Regions from separate parts of the Arthrobacter saudimassiliensis genome, predicted to be linked through region 2. Evidence: predicted binding sites of a transcription regulator. Region 2 holds the regulator's gene; each other region holds the start of a gene.
What was found. Region 2 encodes HrcA, which represses chaperone genes, less so after heat shock. Its sites were predicted from a motif close to TTNGCACTCGNNNNNNNCGAGTGCNAA; they were not measured.
Positions count from the first base shown of each region.

Region 1: the regulator HrcA is predicted to act here: its motif matches at 4,622-4,648, upstream of AC5RV6_RS03905 (Hsp20/alpha crystallin family protein).
Region 3: the regulator HrcA is predicted to act here: its motif matches at 1,709-1,735, upstream of groES (co-chaperone GroES).

Region 1 covers NZ_JBNHFX010000001.1:841,131-847,899, forward strand. Annotated here, with positions in the region: gene AC5RV6_RS03890 (M20 family metallopeptidase) at 1-578, opposite strand, end outside; gene AC5RV6_RS03895 (class I SAM-dependent methyltransferase) at 725-1,483, shown strand; gene AC5RV6_RS03900 (ATP-binding cassette domain-containing protein) at 1,509-3,902, opposite strand; gene AC5RV6_RS03905 (Hsp20/alpha crystallin family protein) at 4,037-4,528, opposite strand; gene AC5RV6_RS03910 (hypothetical protein) at 4,699-5,388, shown strand; gene AC5RV6_RS03915 (SDR family NAD(P)-dependent oxidoreductase) at 5,407-6,159, opposite strand; gene AC5RV6_RS03920 (phosphoribosyltransferase) at 6,250-6,769, shown strand, end outside.
Region 2 covers NZ_JBNHFX010000002.1:521,152-527,920, reverse strand. Annotated here, with positions in the region: gene lepA (translation elongation factor 4) at 1-917, shown strand, start outside; gene hemW (radical SAM family heme chaperone HemW) at 914-2,146, shown strand; gene AC5RV6_RS09610 (DUF4870 domain-containing protein) at 2,214-2,654, opposite strand; gene AC5RV6_RS09605 (DUF3097 domain-containing protein) at 2,733-3,587, opposite strand; gene hrcA (heat-inducible transcriptional repressor HrcA) at 3,780-4,790, shown strand; gene dnaJ (molecular chaperone DnaJ) at 4,911-6,044, shown strand; gene AC5RV6_RS09590 (16S rRNA (uracil(1498)-N(3))-methyltransferase) at 6,048-6,769, shown strand, end outside.
Region 3 covers NZ_JBNHFX010000001.1:388,802-395,570, reverse strand. Annotated here, with positions in the region: gene AC5RV6_RS01740 (ABC transporter permease) at 1-500, opposite strand, end outside; gene AC5RV6_RS01735 (siderophore ABC transporter substrate-binding protein) at 566-1,510, opposite strand; gene groES (co-chaperone GroES) at 1,877-2,173, shown strand; gene groL (chaperonin GroEL) at 2,240-3,850, shown strand; gene AC5RV6_RS01720 (acyltransferase family protein) at 4,027-6,132, shown strand; gene guaB (IMP dehydrogenase) at 6,221-6,769, shown strand, end outside.

The DNA of each region.
Region 1 (6,769 bases), on a different contig from region 2:
GGGTGGACCATGATGGCGGCGTCGATCCCGTCGAACGCGCCGGCCCGGGCCAGGACCTCCTTGCCGGAGTAGCCTTCCTCGGCGGGGGTGCCGAGCAGCACGACGCGGCCGGGGAAGGCCTCCGGGTCTGCCCGGATCGTTTCGGCCAGCGCCAGGAACGCGCCCGTGCCGGCGGCGGCAATGACGTTGTGGCCGCAGGCGTGTCCCACCTCGGGCAGGGCGTCATACTCGGCGAGGACCGCAATGGTCGGGCCCGCGCTGCCGACCTCGGCGCGCAGCGCCGTCGGCACTCCGTACGCCCCCGCCTGCACCGGGATGCCGTGCCGTTCGAGGAGGTCGGCGATCCGGGCTGCGCTCCGGTGCTCCTCGTAGGCCGTCTCCGGGTCGGCGTGCAGCTCGGCTGCCAGTGCAGCCAGCTCCGGGGCAAGGGAGTCAACGCGCTGCTCCACGGCCTCCGCCAGCTGCCCCGGAGCGCCGGGGAAAGGCGACTCCTCCGTGCGGGCGGTGCTGCGGCGGGCCTCGGTTTCCGCCGCCAGGCGGTCCAGGTAGCTGCTGCTGGGCTGGGTGGGCTGGTTCATAGAGCCACCCTAGAACCGACATGGTTCCCCGCGGCCACCTGTTAACGCATTGCGGCGCCGGGCCTGTCCCGACGCCGGAGGCCGGCGCTATGCTTCTCCCTCGGCGGCGCGGACGGACCCGTGGCCCGGCCGGATCTGGAGGATGCGTGGACGACCTGCACTATGCCGAGCCCCGCCTGGTGGCCCTGTACGACGAACAGAATGCCGGTTCCCGGGACACGGACTTCTATGCGAATTTGATCGGGACCGGCCCGCTGCGGGTGCTGGACGTCGGCTGCGGCACCGGGTCCTTCGCCGTCCGGCTCGCTGCGGCGGGGCACACGGTGACCGGCGTCGATCCGGCGCCGGGCATGCTGGCGGCGGCCCGCGCCCGTCCCGGTGCGGGTGCGGTGCGCTGGGTGGACGGCACGGCCGACGGTGCACCGGCCGGGCCCTACGACGTCGCGGTGATGACCGGCCACGCGTTCCAGTGCCTGCCGTCCGAGGACGACATCCGGGGGACCCTGGCGGCCGTGCGCAGCCGGCTGGCGCCCGGCGGCAGGTTCCTGTTCGAATCCCGCAACCCCGCCGCCCAGGCCTGGCTGGGCTGGGATTCGGCGGAGGACGGGCCTGAGCTGTCGGACACCGCGGCCGGACGCATTGCCAGCGAATGGTCGCTGCTTGATGTGGCTGATGCGGAGCACGACGCCGTCCTGGTCACCTTCGAGGAACGCACCCGGTTCCTGGCCGACGACGCGGCCTTCGCCAGCCGCAGCACCCTGCGGTTCACGTCCGCGGCCCGGCTGGCGGTACTGCTGGCGGACGCCGGCTTTGTCCGCGTCGACTGGTTCGGGGACTGGGACGGCGGACCGCTGGACCCCGGCGCCAGCCGGGAAATCATCGTGGCGGCCTCGGTCCCGGCCTGAACGGACCCGGCTTGGGTGCGCCTGTTCAGGCGCCCACGTAGTCGGCCAGGTGCTGTCCGGTCAGCGTGGACCGGTCTGCGACCAGCTGTGCGGGCGTGCCCTCGAAGACCACGCGGCCGCCGTCATGCCCCGCACCGGGGCCGAGGTCGATGATCCAGTCGGCGTGGGCCATCACCGCCTGGTGGTGCTCAATCACGATCACGGTGCGTCCCGAGTCCACCAGCCGGTCCAGCAGGGCCAGCAGCTGCTCGACGTCGGCCAGATGCAGCCCGGTCGTGGGCTCGTCCAGGACGTAGATGTCGCCCTTTTCGGCCATCTGCGCGGCCAGCTTCAGCCGCTGCCGCTCGCCGCCGGAGAGCGTGGTCAGCGGCTGCCCGAGGTGCAGGTAGCCGAGCCCGACGTCGGCGAGCCGGTCGAGCACCTTCCGCGCCGCGGGCGTGCGCGCGTCCCCGGCGCCGAAGAACTCCCGGGCCTCGGTGACCGGCATGGCCAGCACCTCGGCGATGTTGCGCCCGCCCAGGGTGAACTCCAGCACGGCCGGCTGGAAGCGCCGGCCCTGGCAGTCCTCGCAGGTCGATTCGACCGTGGCCATGACGCCCAGGTCGGTGTAGATGACTCCGGCGCCGTTGCAGGCCGGGCAGGCGCCCTCCGAGTTGGAGCTGAACAGGGCCGGCTTAACGCCGTTGGCCTTGGCGAAGGCCTTGCGGATCGGCTCCAGCAGGCCGGTGTAGGTGGCGGGGTTGGACCGCCGGGACCCCTTGATGGGCCCCTGGTCCACCAGGACCACGCCGTCGCGTTTCGCCACGGAGCCGTTGATCAGCGAGCTCTTGCCCGATCCGGCCACACCGGTGAGGACGCAGAACACTCCCAGCGGAATGTCGACGTCGATGTCCTTGAGGTTGTGGGCCGAGGCGCCGCGGACCTCGAGCGCACCGGTCGCGGACCGGACCGTGTCCTTGAGCGTGGCCCGGTCATCCAGGTGCCGCCCGGTGAGGGTGCCGCTGCGGCGCAGGCCCTCGACGGTGCCTTCGAAGCAGACCGTGCCGCCGGCGCCGCCGGCGCCCGGGCCGAGGTCCACCACGTGGTCGGCGATCGCGATGGTCTCCGGCTTGTGCTCGACGACGAGCACGGTGTTGCCCTTGTCGCGCAGCTGTTCCAGCAGCCGGTTCATCCGCTGGATGTCGTGCGGGTGCAGGCCGACGGTCGGTTCGTCGAAGACGTAGGTGACGTCGGTCAGCGAGGAGCCCAGGTGCCGGATCATCTTGGTGCGCTGGGCCTCGCCGCCGGAGAGCGTGCCGGCGGGCCGGTCCAGGGACAGGTAGCCGAGGCCGATCTCGGCGAAGGAGTCGAACAGGTGCCGCAGCCCGGCCAGCAGCGGGCCCACCGAGGGCTCGTCCAGGTCCCGAACCCACTGGGCGAGGTCGCTGATCTGCATGGCGCACGCGTCGGCGATGGAGATGCCGCGGATCTTCGAGGAGCGGGCCTCGGGTGAGAGCCGGGTGCCGCCACAGTCCGGGCAGGTGGTGAAGGTGACCGCCCGGTCGACGAAGGCGCGGATGTGCGGCTGCATGGCCTCGCGGTCCTTGGACAGCATGGACTTCTGGATCTTCGGGATCAGGCCCTCATACGTGACGTTGATGCCGTCGGCCTTGACCTTGGTGGGTTCCCGGTAGAGCAGGTCGTGCAGCTCGCGCTTGGTGTAGCGGCCCAGCGGCTTGTCCATGTCGAAGAAGCCGGAGCCGGAGAAGATCCGCCCGTACCAGCCGTCCATGCTGTAGCCGGGCACCAGCAGGGCGCCCCCGCTGAGGGACCTGCCGGCGTCGAACAGGGCGGTGAGGTCGAAGTCGGTGACCGCGCCCATGCCCTCGCACCGGGGGCACATGCCGCCGAGCCGGTTGAACACCGCCTTTTCCGCCTTCGTTTTGCCGCCGCGTTCGACGGTGATGGCCCCGCTGGCCCGCACCGAGGGAACGTTGAAGGAATAGGCGTTGGGCGAACCGATCTGCGGCTGCCCCAGGCGGCTGAACAGGATGCGCAGCATGGCGTTGGCATCCGTGGCGGTGCCCACGGTGGAGCGCGGGTTGGCGCCCATCCGTTCCTGGTCCACCAGGATGGCAGTGGTCAGTCCTTCCAGCCGGTCCACCTCGGGGCGGGCCAGGGCGGGCATGAAGCCCTGCAGGAAGGCGCTGTAGGTCTCATTGATCAGTCGGCGGGATTCGGCGGCGATCGTGTCGAACACCAGCGAGCTCTTTCCGGACCCGGACACGCCGGTGAAGACCGTCAGCGCCCGCTTGGGAATCTCCACGGTGACGTCCTTGAGGTTGTTCACGCGGGCGCCCTGCACCCGGATGACGTCCCGGCCGCGGCCTGCGGCCGGTGCCTGGACCGCAGGCTCCTCCGTTGCCGTGCTGCGCTCCATGGCTTCTCCCCTCTCGGCTGCCGACGGCCGAAATCCTGCCATGGGCAGCAAGCGGGTGTCCATGTCCCTGCGGACAGGTCCTGACCGCTTTAGGGCCCGCGGACGCCGGTCCGCGGGCCCGATGCCCTGTGGGGCTAAGCGTTGGCTGCCTCCATCTTCCGGTTGGAGGATCCGGCAGCGGCGGCGCCGCCGTCGGCCTCCGCCTTCAGCGCCGGCGCCGCGCCGGCGTCGGCGGCCGAACCGGACTGCACCTCGATGCGCCGCGGGCGGGCCTTCTCGCTGACCGGGATCACGACGTTGAGGACGCCGTTGTCATAGTGCGCGGTGATGTTCGCGGTGTCGATTTCCCGGCCCAGGCTGAGCTGGCGCAGGAAGGAGCCTCCCTCCCGTTCCCGGTTCAGCCACTGCACGCCTTCGCCGCCGTGCAGGGTGCGTTCGGCGCGGATGGTCAGCAGCTGGCCGTCGACGTCGATGTCCACGGAGCCGGGGTCCACGCCGGGCAGGTCCACGCTGAGCACGTACCGGTTCTCTTCACGGTAAAGGTCCATGGGCATCCCGCGCAGGGTTTCGCGGCGCATGGCCTGGGCAAAGCGGTCCAGTTCGCGGATGGGATCGAATCGGTCCAAAACAATCAACTCCTTCAACTCGCAGTCGATGAAGCATCGTGCTGATGGGTCTTCGCCGAAGTTGAGTTGGCTTCGCTCAACTTCGTCGGTAGATTAGCACTTGCATCTGGAGAGTGCTAACTCGCCAGTTCCCGTCTTTCATTCGCCCACGCTGTGGAAGGTAGGTCACCGTGTCCGTTCCGATGCCGGCTGCCGGCGGGCAGTCCGCACGCATCCGTTTCGCCGCTGTGCGCGGCTCCCTATCCGTGCTTCGGCGGTTTGCCGGCCCTGCCGGAGTCCGTGCCCTGCGGCAGTGGTGGCACCAGGCCTCCACGGAGGCGCGCGCACGGGCAGCGGCCGGTGCAGCGTCGACGGCCTGGCTCACCGCTGCGGCGCTGGGGCTGTTCTCCGGCGGCGCGTCGTCGCTGCCCCTGGGGCTGGCGCTGATCTACCTCACCGGCATCGCCCTGCTGGTGCTGGTCTGGCTGGCCTTCGGCCGGGTGCGGCAGGCTGCGGAAAGACGCGCCCGCCGCGATGAGGCACAGGCGCTGCGGACCTTCCTGGAAGCGACCTCGGCGGCGCGCGAGGAGTTCCTCTCCGCCCTGGTCCCCGCAGGCGCGACCGGGACGCCCGAGGTGCAGCGGGCGCTGGCGCCGTCCCGGGCGGCATCTGCGGCGGCGCCGCGGACGCAGCTGCTCCCGGTGCCGGCGGCAACGGCACCCGCGGTGACGGCGACGCGCGGCCCGGACACCGGGTCCGGCCCGCGCCCCGGGGCCGTTCTCTCGCCGGTGAAATCAGCGATCCGCAAGAACGCCGTGCGCAAGAGCCGCCCGGCCGGGAGCACCGGGCTCACCCGCGCCGATCTGGACCGGGCGGCCTGACCTGCGGGCCGGCCCCCGCTACCTGCCGCGGCCGGCGATCCGGGCCACGAGCCGCTGCGGGCCGCGGGCGCCGAGGGCGGCCAGCACCTTGTAGCGCCTGGAGGGAATCGAAATCGCCTTGCCGGCGTCGGCGTCGGCGAGCGCTTCGCGGACCACGCGGGGAGCGTCCAGCCACATCCAGTTCGGATACACGGACTTGTCCATCTGCATGCGCTGATGGAACTCGGTGTGCACGAACCCGGGACAGACTGCGGTGACGTTGATGCCGCGGCCCCGGTAGTGGATGTTGGCCCAGCGGCTGAAGCTGATCACCCAGGCCTTGGCGGCGCTGTAGGTGCCGCGCGGCAGGAACCCGGCCACGGAGGCGACATTGAGGATGGTGCCGCCGCCGGCGGCGAGCATGCTGTTGATCGCAGCGTGGGAGAGCTGCAGCGGAGCGGACACCAAGACGTTGAGGTGGTCGACCTCGTCCTGCAGGGGGTTCGCGTGGAAGTCGTTTTTCAGCCCGTAGCCGGCGTTGTTGACCAGGATGCCGATGTCCGGCCGGGCCACGCGGGCGGCGACGGCCGCCACGCCGTCGGCCGTCGCCAGGTCGGCGGCCAGCCATTCCGTGGGCACCTGCCATGTCGCTGCCAGCTCCTCCGCCGTTTCCTTCAGCCGGGCTTCGTTGCGGCCGGTCAGGACCACTGCGTGCCCGCGCTCGGCCAGCTGACGGGCGAACTCACTGCCCAGTCCGGAGGTGGCTCCGGTGACAAGTGCTGTTTTTCTCATGGGTTACACCTTTGCCGGTGCCGGAAGCTTTGGCAACGATCGTTCACGGCGTCCTTGAACCCCGGGCGGGCGGCTCCTAGCGTGTGGATGGTGGACGGGACGCAGCGGTATCGGGACCGGCACGACGCCGGCCGGCAGCTGGCCGCGGCACTGCAGCCCTGGCGGCGAACGCCGGGCCTGCTGGTGCTCGGCCTGCCGCGCGGGGGCGTTCCGGTGGCGGCGGAGGCGGCGTCCGGCCTCGACGCGCCGCTGGACGTGCTCCTGGTCCGCAAGATCGGCCATCCCGCCCAGCCCGAACTCGCCGTGGGAGCACTGGCCGGCGTGGCCGGTGAGCTGGTCCGGGCCGTCAACGACGACGTGTACCGGCGGTGGGAGGCCCGCGACGGCGCTGCCCGCGCCGCGGCGGCGTTCGAAGCCGCAGCCGATGCGGAGGAGCGCGAGCTGCGTCGGCGGCAGGAGCTGTACCGCAGGGGGCGGGGGCCGCTGTCGCTGCAGGACAGGACGGTGCTGCTGGTCGATGACGGCCTGGCCACCGGCGCCAGCATGCGCGCGGCCCTGCTGGCCGCGCGGGCCGCGGGGGCGAAACGGCTGGTCGCCGCCGCTCCTGTAA
Region 2 (6,769 bases):
CCATCGACGGCGCCGACTATCCGGTGCTGCGCGATGCGCTGGAAAAGCTGATGCTCAACGACGCCGCGCTGGTGTACGAGCCGGAAACGTCGGCGGCGCTGGGCTTCGGCTTCCGCGTGGGCTTCCTGGGCCTGCTGCACCTGGAAATCACCCGTGAACGCCTCGAACGCGAATACAACCTGGACCTGATCTCCACCGCACCCAACGTCGAGTACGAGGTCACGCTGGAGGACAACAAGGTGGTCACGGTGACCAACCCCAGCGAGTACCCCTCAGGCAAGATCAAAGAGGTCCGCGAACCGATGGTCTCGGCCACGATCCTGGCGCCGAGCGAGTTCGTCGGCGCCATCATGGAGCTGTGCCAGTCCCGCCGCGGCGTCCTGGGCGGCATGGACTACCTCTCCGAGGACCGGGTGGAAATCCGGTACCGCCTGCCGCTGGCCGAGATCGTGTTCGACTTCTTCGATGTGCTCAAGTCCAAGACCCGCGGCTACGCCTCGCTGGACTGGAAGGCCGACGGCGAGCAGGTGGCCGACCTGGTCAAGGTCGACATCCTGCTCCAGGGCGAGCAGGTGGACGCCTTCAGCTCCATCACGCACAAGGACAAGGCCTACAGCTACGGCGTGATGATGACCGGCAAGCTGCGCGAGCTGATCCCGCGGCAGCAGTTCGAGGTCCCCATCCAGGCCGCCATCGGCTCGCGCATCATTGCCCGCGAATCCATCCGCGCCATCCGCAAGGACGTGCTGGCCAAGTGCTACGGCGGCGACATCTCCCGTAAGCGCAAGCTGCTGGAGAAGCAGAAGGAGGGCAAGAAGCGCATGAAGATGGTCGGCCGCGTGGAGGTGCCCCAGGAGGCCTTCGTGGCCGCCCTGTCCTCCGACGAATCCGCCGCGAAGGACAAAGCCAAGAAGTGACACCCAGCGCTCTTCCCCTGGGTGATCCGGCACCGTCGGACGGCCTGCTTCCGGCTCAGGCCGCCGACGGCGCCGCGGAGCGCGGGTTCGGCCTCTACGTCCACATCCCGTTCTGCGCGGTGCGCTGCGGCTACTGCGACTTCAACACCTACACCGCCCGCGAGCTCGGCGGCGGGGCGTCGCAGGATGAATACGGCGGCACCGCGCAGCAGGAGGTCGCCTTCGCGGCCCGTGCGCTGCGCGGCTCCGGCGTGCCGGACCGGCAGCTCGGAACGGTGTTCTTCGGCGGCGGCACGCCCACCCTGCTGCCGGCCCGGGACCTCGCGGACATTCTCGGGGCTGCCGTCGCCGAGTGGGGCCTGGCCCCCGGCGCGGAGGTCACCACCGAGGCCAACCCCGACTCGGTGACCCCGGAATCGCTGCGCCTGCTGGCCGACGCCGGTTTCACCCGGGTCTCCTTCGGCATGCAGTCCGCCGTGCCGCACGTGCTGAAGGTGCTGGACCGCACGCATAATCCGGCACGGGTGCCCGATGCGGTGCGCTGGGCCCGTGACGCGGGCCTGCACGTCAGCGTCGACCTGATCTACGGCACGCCGGGGGAGTCGATGGCGGACTGGCGGCGCTCCGTGGAGGAGGCGCTCAGCTACGAGCCGGACCACATCTCCGCCTACGCCCTGATCGTGGAGGACGGCACGCGCCTGGCCCGGCAGATCCGCCGCGGCGAGGTCCCGCCGGTGGATGACGACGACCACGCGGACAAGTACCAGCTGGCGGATGAACTGATGTCCGCCGCCGGGCTGCAGTGGTACGAGGTGAGCAACTGGGCGCGCACTCCGGCCGATGAGTGCCGGCACAACCTGGCGTACTGGCGCAGCGACGACTGGTGGGGCATCGGTCCCGGGGCCCACTCGCACATGGGCGGGGTGCGCTGGTGGAACGTGAAGCACCCGGCCGCCTATGCGGCGCGGCTGCAGTCCGGGCAGTCCCCTGCGGCGGGGCGGGAAACCCTGGACGAGGACACGCGGTACCTGGAGGACGTCATGCTCCGCGCCCGGCTGGCCGAAGGCCTTCCGGTGGCGTCCCTGCGCGGCTCGGGACGGCAGGCGGTGGCCGGGCTGATCGCCGACGGACTCGTGGAGCCCGCGGCGGCTTTTGCGGGAATCCTGCGGCTGACCCTGCGCGGGCGGCTGCTGGCCGACGCCGTGGTCCGCAGGCTGCTGCCGGACTAGGCCCGCACGGCGGGCCGGCGACGGGCTGGCCCTGGCCGGGGAAGCCGGCTGGGCCGGCGTCGGGCCGTCAGCGGATCCGGCGCAGGTTCCAGCGGTAACGGTGGGGCCGGCCGCGGTTGACTTCAATGCCGGCGCGGACCGAGGCGACGGCCACGAAGATCCAGATGGCCGCGTTCAGCACGGCGAACAGGCCGCCCACGCCGGGCAGGAACGCCAGCAGCCAGGCCACCAGCGCCAGGATGGTCGGCGGGAGGGTGAAGTTCAGCGCTTCCTTGGATTCCTGGGCCGTGAACGGGCCCCGGTCACGGAAGACCAGATAGATGACCAGGGAAGGGACAAAGCCCAGGATGCCGCCGAAATGGGCCAGGGTTGCCCACTGGCGGTCCTCCGAGGCAGTGAGCGGCAGAGCGTTCGCGGGCGCGCCCTGGTACTCCGGCCGTGTTCCCGCGCCGCGCTCGTCGGGCTGCCGGGGCGGGTGGTTGGGGCGTGTGTTGGACACGGTCTGCATTCCTCCGAGCTCGTGACGCCTTGGTTCAGTGCACGATGGTTCTGATCTTACAAGGGTACTGGCTGCCGGCCGGCCGGCTCACGCTCCCGGGGCGGTCAGGAAGTCGATGACCTCCTCGACCCGGCCCAGCAGCGACGGCTCCAGGTCGGCATAGGAGCGCACGCCGGCCAGGATCCGCTTCCAGCCCGCCGCGACGTCGGCGTGGTCGGCGTGCGGCCAGCCGAGGCCGCGGAGGATGCCGGTCTTCCAGTCCTGCCCGCGGGGAACCTCCGGCCAGGCGGCCAGGCCGAGCGCGGCGGGCTTGACCGCCTGCCACACGTCCACGTAGGGATGCCCGACGATCAGCACGTTGCCCGCCGCACCCTTGGACGCCATGACCCCGGCGGCGATCCGGGACTCCTTGGAGCCGGGCACCAGATGGTCCACCAGCACCCCCAGGCGGCGCTGCGGGCCGGGCTGGAAGTCGCGGACCGCGCCGGCCAGGTCGTCGATGCCGTGCAGGGGCTCGACGACGATGCCTTCGACCCGCAGATCATCGCCCCACACCTTCTCCACCAGCTCGGCGTCGTGCTTGCCTTCGACCCAGATGCGGCTGGCACGGGCCGTGCGGGCGCGCATCCCTTCGACCTTCACGGAGCCGGAGGCGGTCCGGGCGGGCCTGGCGGGGGCCTGCGCCTGCGTCGGCGGCACCACCTCCACCGGCTGCCCGTCCACCAGGAAGCCGAATCCGAGCTCGAACGAGCGGCGCTTGCCGTGCCGGTCCTCCAGCACCACCAGGTGCATGCCGCCGGATTTCTCCACCCGCACGACGGCGCCCACCCACCCGGTCTGCACGTCTTCGAGGACCAGGCCGGGGACGGCCTGTTCCTGCGGCAGCTTCCGGCGGGCCGGGGCGGCGAGGTCCTGTGGTCCCCATTGGGAATAGTCGGGCACGGGCGTCCTTCTGTCGCAGCGGTTCACGGAGCCTGCCGGCGCAGTCGCTTCCGGGCCCTTCCGGGCGGGGCGATTCAATGCTAGCAACGGGGCCGATTCATATTAGACTTAGCACTTGAAGACTGCGAGTGCTAAAGCAGCCGGCGGCCGGCCCACGGCCCCGCCGGCCCGAGCGGACGAAGGAGGTAACGCATGAGCGAGCCGCGCCGGCTCGAGGTGCTCCGGGCCATCGTCGAGGACTACGTCCATTCCCGGGAGCCCGTCGGTTCCAAGGCCCTCGTCGAGCGCCACCACCTCGGCGTTTCGTCCGCCACCATCCGCAACGACATGGCCGCCCTCGAGGAGGACGGGCTGATCGTCGCCCCGCACACCTCCGCCGGACGGATCCCCACCGACAAGGGCTACCGGCTCTTCGTCGACCGGATCTCCGACGTCAAGCCCCTCTCGGGAGCCGAGCGCAGGGCCATCCAGACACTGCTGGAAGGCGCCACCGACCTCGACGACGTCATGGACCGCACGGTGCGGCTGCTCGCCCAGCTCACCAGCCAGGTCGCCGTCGTGCAGTATCCGCACCTGGGCGACGCCAAGGTGCGGCACATCGAATTCGTGCTGCTGGCCCCCGCCCAGGTGCTCGTGGTGCTCATCTCCACGACCGGCCGGGTGGAGCAGCGGGTGCTTGCCGTGCCGGAGACCGCCGAACCCGACCTGCTGGACCTGCGGCGGCACTTCCTCACCGCCCTCGCCGGGGCGCCGCTGAACAGCCTCGCGGCCCCGCTCAACGAATGCCTGCACACCGTTCCCGAGCGGCTGCGCCGGACCGCCGCCGCCCTGGCCCGGTGCCTGGAGCAGCTGGCGGGCAACAACCGCGAGGACCGGATCGTCATGGCCGGCACCGCCAACCTGGCCCGCTCCACCGTGGACTTCCCGCTCAGCATCGGCCCGATCCTCGAAGCGCTCGAGGAACAGGTGGTCATGCTGCGGCTGCTCTCGGAAATGCAGCAGGACGCCCGCGGCGTGTCGGTCCGCATCGGCAGCGAGAATGAGCACGGGAGCCTGGCGGAGGCCTCCGTGGTGGCAACCGGCTACACACCGGACGCCTCGGCCAAGGTGGGCGTGCTCGGCCCCACCCGGATGGACTATCCCAACACCATGGCGGCGGTGCGCGCCGTCGCCCGCTATCTGTCCAGGATCCTGAACAACTAGGTTTTGAACAATCACAGCGTCCGTGCACACCATGGAGACCGGTCAGCACCACCCAGCCGACGTGCGGGTGCCGGCAGCCGCGCCGCATGGACGCGGGCTATACAGGAAGCGATGTAACGAGTGAGCGACCACTACCAGGTCCTCGGGGTGTCCCGGGACGCCACCGGAGAAGAAATCAAGAAGGCCTACCGGAAACTGGCCCGCAAGCTGCACCCGGACGTGAACACCGCGCCCGGCGCCGCGGACGAGTTCAAGGCCGTCACCCACGCCTATGAGGTCCTCTCCGACCCCGAGAAGCGTCGGATCTACGACACCACCGGCAACGAAAACGGCACCGACAACGGGTTCGGCGGAGGCTTCGGCGGCCAGGGCTTCGGGTTCCAGGACATCTTCGACACCTTCTTCGGCGGCGCCGGCGGCGGCGGGCGCGGCCCGGCGTCGCGCACCCGCCGCGGACAGGACGCGCTGATCAACGTCCGCATCGACCTGCGTGACGCCGTGTTCGGCACCGACAAGAAGATCGACGTCGAAACGGCCGTCGTCTGCCCCACCTGTGACGGCAGCTGCTGCCAGCCCGGAACCTCCCCGCGCACCTGCGACATCTGCCACGGCACCGGCCAGGTCCAGCGCTCCGTGCGCTCCATCCTGGGCCAGGTCATGACCACCGCTCCCTGCGGCACCTGCCAGGGCTACGGCACCGTCATTCCCGATCCCTGCCACGAATGCGCGGGGGAGGGACGGGTGCGCAGCCGCCGCACGCTGACCATCCGGGTGCCCGCAGGCGTTGCCACCGGCACCCGCATCCAGCTTTCCGGCCAGGGCGAGGCCGGCACCGCCGGCGGCCCGCAGGGCGACCTGTACGTGGAGATCCGGGTCAGCCCCGACCCCACCTTCACCCGCGACGGCGACGACCTGCACGCGACCCTGACCGTGCCGATGACCGCCGCCGCGCTGGGCACCACCGTCACGCTGGCCACCTTCGACGGCGACCGGGAGGTCACCGTCAAGCCCGGCACCCAGTCCGGCGAGGTCACCGTGCTGCGCGGCCTGGGCGTGACCCACCTGCGCGGAGCCGGCCGGGGAGACCTGCACGTGCATCTGCAGGTGGAGACCCCCACCAAGGTCGACGCCGAGCAGGAGGAGCTGCTGCGCCGGCTGGCCGAGCTGCGCGGCGAGCAGTACGCCGAAGGCCGGCTCTCGACGTCCGGCTCCGGTGTCTTCGCCAAGCTGCGCGACCGCCTCGGCAACCACTGATTCATGACCAGCCCGATCTTCTACGGCGACCCCGACGCCGTCGCCGCCGCAGCGCCGGGGACGACGTTCGTCCTTGACGGACCCGAGGCCCGGCACGCGGTCTCGGTGAAGCGGCTGGCTGCCGGCGAGGACGTGGACATCGCGGACGGCCGGGGCCTGCGCCTGGCCGGACGGGTGCTTGCCGCCGCGCCGGCGCGCCTGGAGGTGGAGGTCCTCGCCCGGGTCCAGGAACCGGAACCGGAGGGCCGGTTCATCCTCGTGCAGGCCCTGGCCAAGGGGGACCGGGACCTGCAGGCGGTGGAATCCGCCGTCGAGCTGGGCGTGGACGAGGTGGTTCCGTGGCAGGCGGACCGCAGCATCGTCCGCTGGAACGCCGACAAGGCGGCGAAGGCCCGGGCCAAGTGGCAGGCCCTTGCCGCGGCCGCGGCCAAGCAGTCGCGGCGGGCACGGATCCCCGAGGTCGCGGAGGTCGCCTCCTCCCGGGCGCTGCCCGGGCGCCTGGCCGACGTCGGCCAGGTCCTGGTCCTGCACGAAGAGGCGGACGCGCCGCTGGCCACCGTGCTGGCGGCCGCCGCCGAGCGCTACAGCCGCGGGATCGCCGTCGTGGTGGGCCCGGAGGGCGGTATCTCGCCCGCGGAGCTCCAGGCGCTGCGGGAGGCGGGCGGCGTCGTCGTGCGCCTCGGCCCGCACGTGCTGCGCTCCTCCACCGCAGGCCCTGCGGCGCT
Region 3 (6,769 bases), on a different contig from region 2:
ATGATGCCGACGAGGGGCACCAGCAGGGTGTTGCGCAGCGGGATCCGGCGCAGCACGAGCAGGAACAGGGCGGTGCCGGCCATGGCGAAGACGGAAGCGACGCCCATCTTGAGGAACAGGGACGCACCGGGAAGCAGCACCGTGACGACCAGGATGCCCAGGGACGCCGACTCCACCGTGCCCACGGTCGAGGGCTCCACGAACTTGTTGCGGGCCATCAGCTGCATGATCAGCCCGGCCACGCTCAGCGCCATGCCCGCCAGCACCACGGCCAGGGTCCGGGGGAGGCGGGAGATCCAGAACATGTCCCACGCATGGGCGTCCCCGGCGAGCAACGCGCCCAGCGAGACGTCGGAGACGCCGATGAACATGCTGGCAACGGCCAGCGCCAGGACGGCGAGCCCGGACACGGCAAGGGCCCCGGCCTGGGTAAAGCGGCGGGGCCTGGGCGGTTCTCCGGCCGGTGCCGGAGTCGGGGGAGCGGTGAGCGCTGCGGTCATGTCACGATCCGTGGGAAGTGCCGCGGTTCCGGCCCGGCGGGGCCGGAACCGCGGGAGCGGGGGTGCTAGGAAATGGCTTCCAGGATGGTGTCGACCTGGGACTGCACGTTGTTCAGCCCGTAGCCGACCAGGTACCAGCTGGAGGAATCCAGCATGGTGATCTTCCCGTTCTTCGCGGCGTTGGTGCCCTTGACCAGCTCGTTGTCGAGCACGGCGGATGCTGCCTCGCCGGCCTGGCCGACGGCTGCGTCGCGGTCGATCACGAACAGGTGGTCCGGGTTGGTGTCGGCAATGTACTCGAAGGCCACAGCCTCGCCGTGCTTGCCGTCCGAGGCGATGTCGGCAGCGGTCTGGACGCCCAGCACGTCGTGGATCAGGCCGAAGCGGGAGCCGGCGCCGTAGGCGGTCATTTCGCCGCCGCTGGTCATCACGATCAGGCCGGTTCCGGCGTCGGCAGCTGCGGCCTTGGTCTCCTCGACGGACTCGTCCAGGGCGGCCAGGGCCTCGGCGGCTTCCTCTTCCTTATCGAAGATCTGGCCGAGGATCTCGGTGTTTTCCTCGAAGGAGGCCCACGGGTCCTCATTGGAGACGCTGAGGTTGATGGTCGGGGCGATCTTGCTGAGCTCCTCGTAGGAGTCGGCGACGCGGCCGGACATGATGATCAGGTCCGGAGCGCCGGCGCTGATGGCCTCGAAGTCCGGCTCCTTCATGCTGCCGATCTTCTCGTATTCCTCGCCGTCGTACTTGGACAGGCTTCCGGGGAAGTTGGCTGCGGGAACGCCGTCCACCTCGACGCCGAGCGCGTCCAGGGTGTCCAGGGCGCCCAGGTCGAAGGCGTAGACGGTCTCGGGGTTCACGGGAACCTCGGTGGTGCCCTGCTCGTGCTCGACGGAGATGGTCGACGGCGCTGTCGACGGTGCCTCGGCGGACGCGCTCTCGGTGGAGCAGGCGCTCAGGGCCAGCAGGGACACGAGGGCGATGCCGGCCAGCAGGCGGGACTTGGCGATCATGGGGGCTCCGTGGATCTCAGGGTGACTTACCGGCGGTGCGGAGAATAGGTCACGCAAATGTTTGCTAATTGGTGCGCGCAGTTGAAAGCTACATGGGTTAGGCAAGGCTAAGCAACTTCCAGTCCCACTCTGTGACACCGGCGTCTTCCGGCTTGACGGGCCAGGTTGAATATGCGCTCCAGAGGGGTGCCGCCGTTGCTGGCACTCTGCTTGACCGAGTGCTAACCAGTGCATAAAGTCTCAACTAGCACTCCCGCTGTGCGGGTGCTAATTCCGTAAGGGAAGCGCCAACCGGCACCGCGACGACGGCCAGCGCCAACTTTCGGTCCACAGTCCGTTAGCAGAACTACGCAAAGGAGAGCCCGAGTGTCGGTCTCTATCAAGCCCCTTGAGGATCGTATTGTTGTCCGTCCGCTCGAAGCCGAGCAGACCACCGCTTCCGGCCTGGTGATCCCGGATACCGCGAAGGAGAAGCCCCAGGAGGGGCAGGTCGTCGCGGTTGGACCGGGCCGTGTCGATGACAACGGCAACCGCGTCCCCGTCGATGTTGCCGAGGGCGACGTCGTCATCTACTCCAAGTACGGCGGAACCGAGGTCAAGCACGGCGGCGAGGAGTACCTCATCCTCTCCGCCCGCGACGTCCTCGCTGTCGTCACCAAGTAGTTCCACGGGAGAACCCCGGCCCGATGCGGCCGGGGTTTTCTGACGCAGTTCTCGGAAGGGACACATATGTCTAAGCAGTTGGAGTTCAACGACTCCGCCCGGCGCTCTCTGGAAGCCGGCGTCGACAAGCTGGCCAACACCGTCAAGGTGACCCTGGGCCCGCGCGGCCGCAATGTGGTGCTCGCCAAGACCTGGGGCGCCCCCACCATCACCAATGACGGCGTGACCATCGCCCGCGAGGTGGAGCTGGAGGATCCGTACGAGAACCTCGGCGCCCAGCTGGCGAAGGAAGTCGCCACGAAGACCAACGACGTCGCCGGCGACGGCACCACCACCGCCACCGTCCTCGCCCAGGCCCTGGTCAAGGAAGGCCTGCGCAACGTGGCCGCCGGCGCCGCCCCGGGCGCGCTGAAGCGCGGCATCGAGGTGTCCGTGGACGCCGTCGCCAACCGCCTGCTGGAGAACGCCAAGGCCGTCGAAGGCAACCAGGTTGCCCACGTCGCGGCCATCTCCGCGCAGAGCATGGAGATCGGCGAACTGCTGGCCCAGGCCTTCGAGAAGGTCGGCCAGGAAGGCGTCATCACCATCGAGGAATCCTCCTCGACTCAGACCGACCTGGTCGTCACCGAGGGCATGCAGTTCGACAAGGGCTACCTGTCCCCGCACTTCGTCACCGACCCGGAGCGCCAGGAAGCCGTCCTCGAGGACGCGCTCATCCTCATCAACTCCGGCAAGATCTCCTCCGTGGCGGAGTTCCTGCCGCTGCTGGAGAAGGTACTGCAGGCCGGCAAGCCGCTGTTCATCATCGCCGAGGACGTCGACGGCGAAGCGCTGTCCACCCTCGTGGTCAACAAGCTGCGCGGCACCCTGAACGTCGTGGCCGTCAAGGCCCCGGGCTTCGGTGACCGCCGCAAGGCCATGATGCAGGACATCGCCGTGCTGACCGGCGCCCAGGTCGTGTCCCCGGACCTCGGCCTGAAGCTGGACGCCGTCGGCCTTGAGGTGCTGGGCTCCGCCCGCCGCGTGACCGTCACCAAGGACACCACCACCATCGTCGACGGCGCCGGCTCCGAAGCCGACGTCGCCGAGCGGGTGGCCCAGATCCGCGCCGAGGTGGAGCGCACCGACTCCGACTGGGACCGCGAGAAGCTGCAGGAACGCCTGGCCAAGCTCTCCGGCGGCGTCGGCGTCATCCGCGTGGGTGCCGCCACCGAGGTGGAGCTGAAGGAAAAGAAGCACCGCATCGAAGATGCCGTGTCCTCCACCCGCGCCGCCCTTGAAGAGGGCATCGTCGCCGGCGGCGGTTCCGCCCTGGTGCACGCCGCCAAGGCCCTCGACACCGATCCGGAGGTGGCCAAGCTGGAAGGCGACGCCGCCACCGCCGTCGGCCTGGTCCGCCGCGCGCTGGCTCAGCCGCTGCGCTGGATCGCCGAGAACGCCGGGGCCGAAGGCATGGTCGTGGTCTCCAAGGTCGGCGACCTGGAGGTCAACAACGGCTTCAACGCCGCGACCGGCGAATACGGCAACATGATCGACGCCGGCGTCATCGACCCGGTGAAGGTCACCCGCTCGGCGCTGCGCAACGCGGCTTCGATCGCAGCCCTGGTGCTGACCACCGAAGCCCTCGTTGTGGAGAAGCCCTCCGACGACGCGGACGATCACGGTCACCAGCACTAAGCAGCACCGCTGAAGAGGAAGTCCCCGTCCGGCAGTCGCCGGGCGGGGACTTTTTCGTCCTCAGGCCGCCGGTCCCGGTGCCTGTGACGGCGCTCTCGTTCCCTCCGCGCCGGCGGCCGATTTGCACCGCGCCGATAAACTCGTGAGGTTGTCCACCGACCGAAAGGGACTCCTCCGTGTCCGCATCCCGGCTCCAGGCGCCAGCCCGGCCTGCCTCCGGCAACCCCAACGCGGCACCCCGCAGCGTGTACCGACCGGAGGTACAGGGCCTGCGGGCCCTGGCCGTCGTGCTGGTGGTGCTCTACCACGTCTGGCTCGGCCGGGTTTCCGGCGGGGTGGACATTTTCCTGCTGATCTCCGCCTTCCTGCTCACCGGTTCCTTCGCCCGCCGGCTTGAAGCCGGCCGCCCGCTGGAGCTGGCCCGGTACTGGGCCCGCGCCTTCAAGCGCCTGGTTCCGGCAGCCGGCCTGGTCCTGCTGGCGGTGCTGGCGGGTGCGGCGATGCTGCTGCCGGTCAGCACCTGGAGCAGCCTGTTCCGGCAGGGCTGGGCATCACTGCTGTACGTCCAGAACTGGGTCCTGGCCAACAGCGCCGTCGATTACTACGAACGCGACAACAGCACCGCCAGCCCGCTGCAGCACTTCTGGTCCCTGTCGGTCCAGGGCCAGGTCTTTGTCCTGTGGCCGCTGCTGTTCGCCGCGGCGGCGTTCGCCGTGCGCCGGTTCGGGCTGCGCCCGCGGCCGCTGCTGGTTGCGGTGTTCGGAGCCGTGTTTGCCGCCTCGCTCGCCTTCTCCGTCCAGCAGACGGCGACCAACCAGGCCTACGCCTACTTCGACACCCGGACCCGACTCTGGGAATTCGCGCTGGGTTCACTCCTGGCGCTGCTGCTGCCGTATCTGCGCCTGCCGGCCGCCGTGCGCGGCGCCATGGGGTGGATCGGCCTGGCCGCGATGCTCAGCTGCGGCCTGATCCTGCAGGTCCAGCAGCAGTTCCCGGGATGGATCGCCCTATGGCCCCTGCTGGCCGCCGCCCTGATCATTGCCGCAGGACACACGGGGCTGCGCTGGGGAGCCGATCGGCTCCTGGCCTGGGCCCCGCTGGTGAAGCTGGGGGACAACTCCTATGCGCTGTACCTGTGGCACTGGCCGCTGCTGGTGTTCTGGCTCGCCTGGAGCAACCAGCCGAGGGCGGGGCTGGCGGACGGCGCGGTGGTCATCGCGGCCTCACTGGTGCTGGCCCTGCTGACCACCCGGCTGGTGGAGCGACCGCTGCGCGGCTGGCACTGGTCCGAGGCCACCACCCGGCGCAGCGCCGTCGTCACCGCCGCGTGCGCCGCCCTCGTGGCCCTGCCGCTGGCCGGGGCCCAGGCGAAGGCCCACGCCGACGCGCGGCAGCTGCAGCAGCAGAGCATCGCGGACAATCCCGGAGCCCGGGTGCTGGACCCGGACTTCGAACACGCCGGCTCCACGCAGGCCCTGGTCAAGCCCGCGGCGGCCAACCTGGACAGCGAATGGGCCCGCTTCGACGGCCCCTGCCCCGCGGACATCGCCCCCGCGGAGGGCTCCGTGCTCGACGGGCACTGCCAGCAGATCGGCACCGCCGAGGGTGCCGAAAAGACCATCCTGGTCCTGGGCGACTCGCACGCCATGCAGTGGTCCGCCGCGCTGCGGCCCGCGGCGCTGGCCAACGACTGGCACGTCGTCACCATCCTGAAGATGGGATGCCGCTACGGCGCCGAGGACCCGGAACGCTCCGCGGAGTGCAACGCGCACAACGCGGCGGCCCGGGACTATGTGCTCGAACGCAGGCCCGACGCCGTGTACACGGTGGCATCGGTCACCCGCGAATCCAGTCCGGACGAGATCCTGGCCGGCGGCTACGAGGACGGCGTCCGCCCGTTCGCCGAGGCGGGAATCACGGTCCTGGCGATGCGGGACAACCCGCGGTTCGAGTTCGACATGTTCAAGTGCCTTGAAGCGAACGACCTCGACGTCCAGGCCTGCCGGGTGCCGCGCAGCGGGCTGCTCGCCGCGGTGTCGCCGCTTGAGGGCCTGCCCGGGCGGATTCCCGGCGTCAGGGTGCTCGACATGACCGACCAGCTCTGCACGGCGGAGGAGTGCCCCGGCATCATCGGCAACGTCGCCGTCTACATGGACCACGACCACGTCACCCGCACGTATGCCGAGAGCACCGCCGAAGTGTTCGCCGAACGGGTCCGCGCCGCCACCGGCTGGGAGGCGGAAGCGCCGGAAGCCGTCCTGCCGGATTCCCTGCAGGAATAGGGAGGGCCGCCGGATCGTTCTAGGATGGAAAGAAGCCCGTTTATAACGGCCACATCCCCTCCCGGTCCGTCGCGAAAGAGGCGCAGCTTTGTCCCAGCAGTCCCCAGAACACGACCCGTTCGGCTTCGTCGGCCTGACCTATGACGACGTCCTCCTGCTGCCCGGCTTCACGGACGTCATTCCGTCCGAAGCGGACACCAGCTCCCGGCTGACCCGGCGCATCACCGTCCAGACCCCGCTGATCTCCGCGGCCATGGACACCGTCACCGAGTCCCGGATGGCCATCGCCATGGCCCGCCAGGGCGGCCTGGGCGTGATCCACCGCAACCTGTCCATCGAGGACCAGGCCGAGCACGTGGACCGCGTCAAGCGCAGCGAATCCGGCATGATCACCAACCCGGTGACCGTCTCCCCGGACGCCACCCTGCAGGAACTGGACGACCTCTGCGCCCACTTCCGCGTCTCCGGGCTCCCGGTCACCGACGACCAGAAGCGCCTGCTGGGCATCGTCACCAACCGCGACACCCGCTTCATCCCGCGCTCCGACTATCCGCTGCGCAAGGTCGCCGAAGTGATGACCCCGATGCCGCTGATCACCGGACGGGTCGGCATCACGCCCGAAGAGACCATGGAGCTG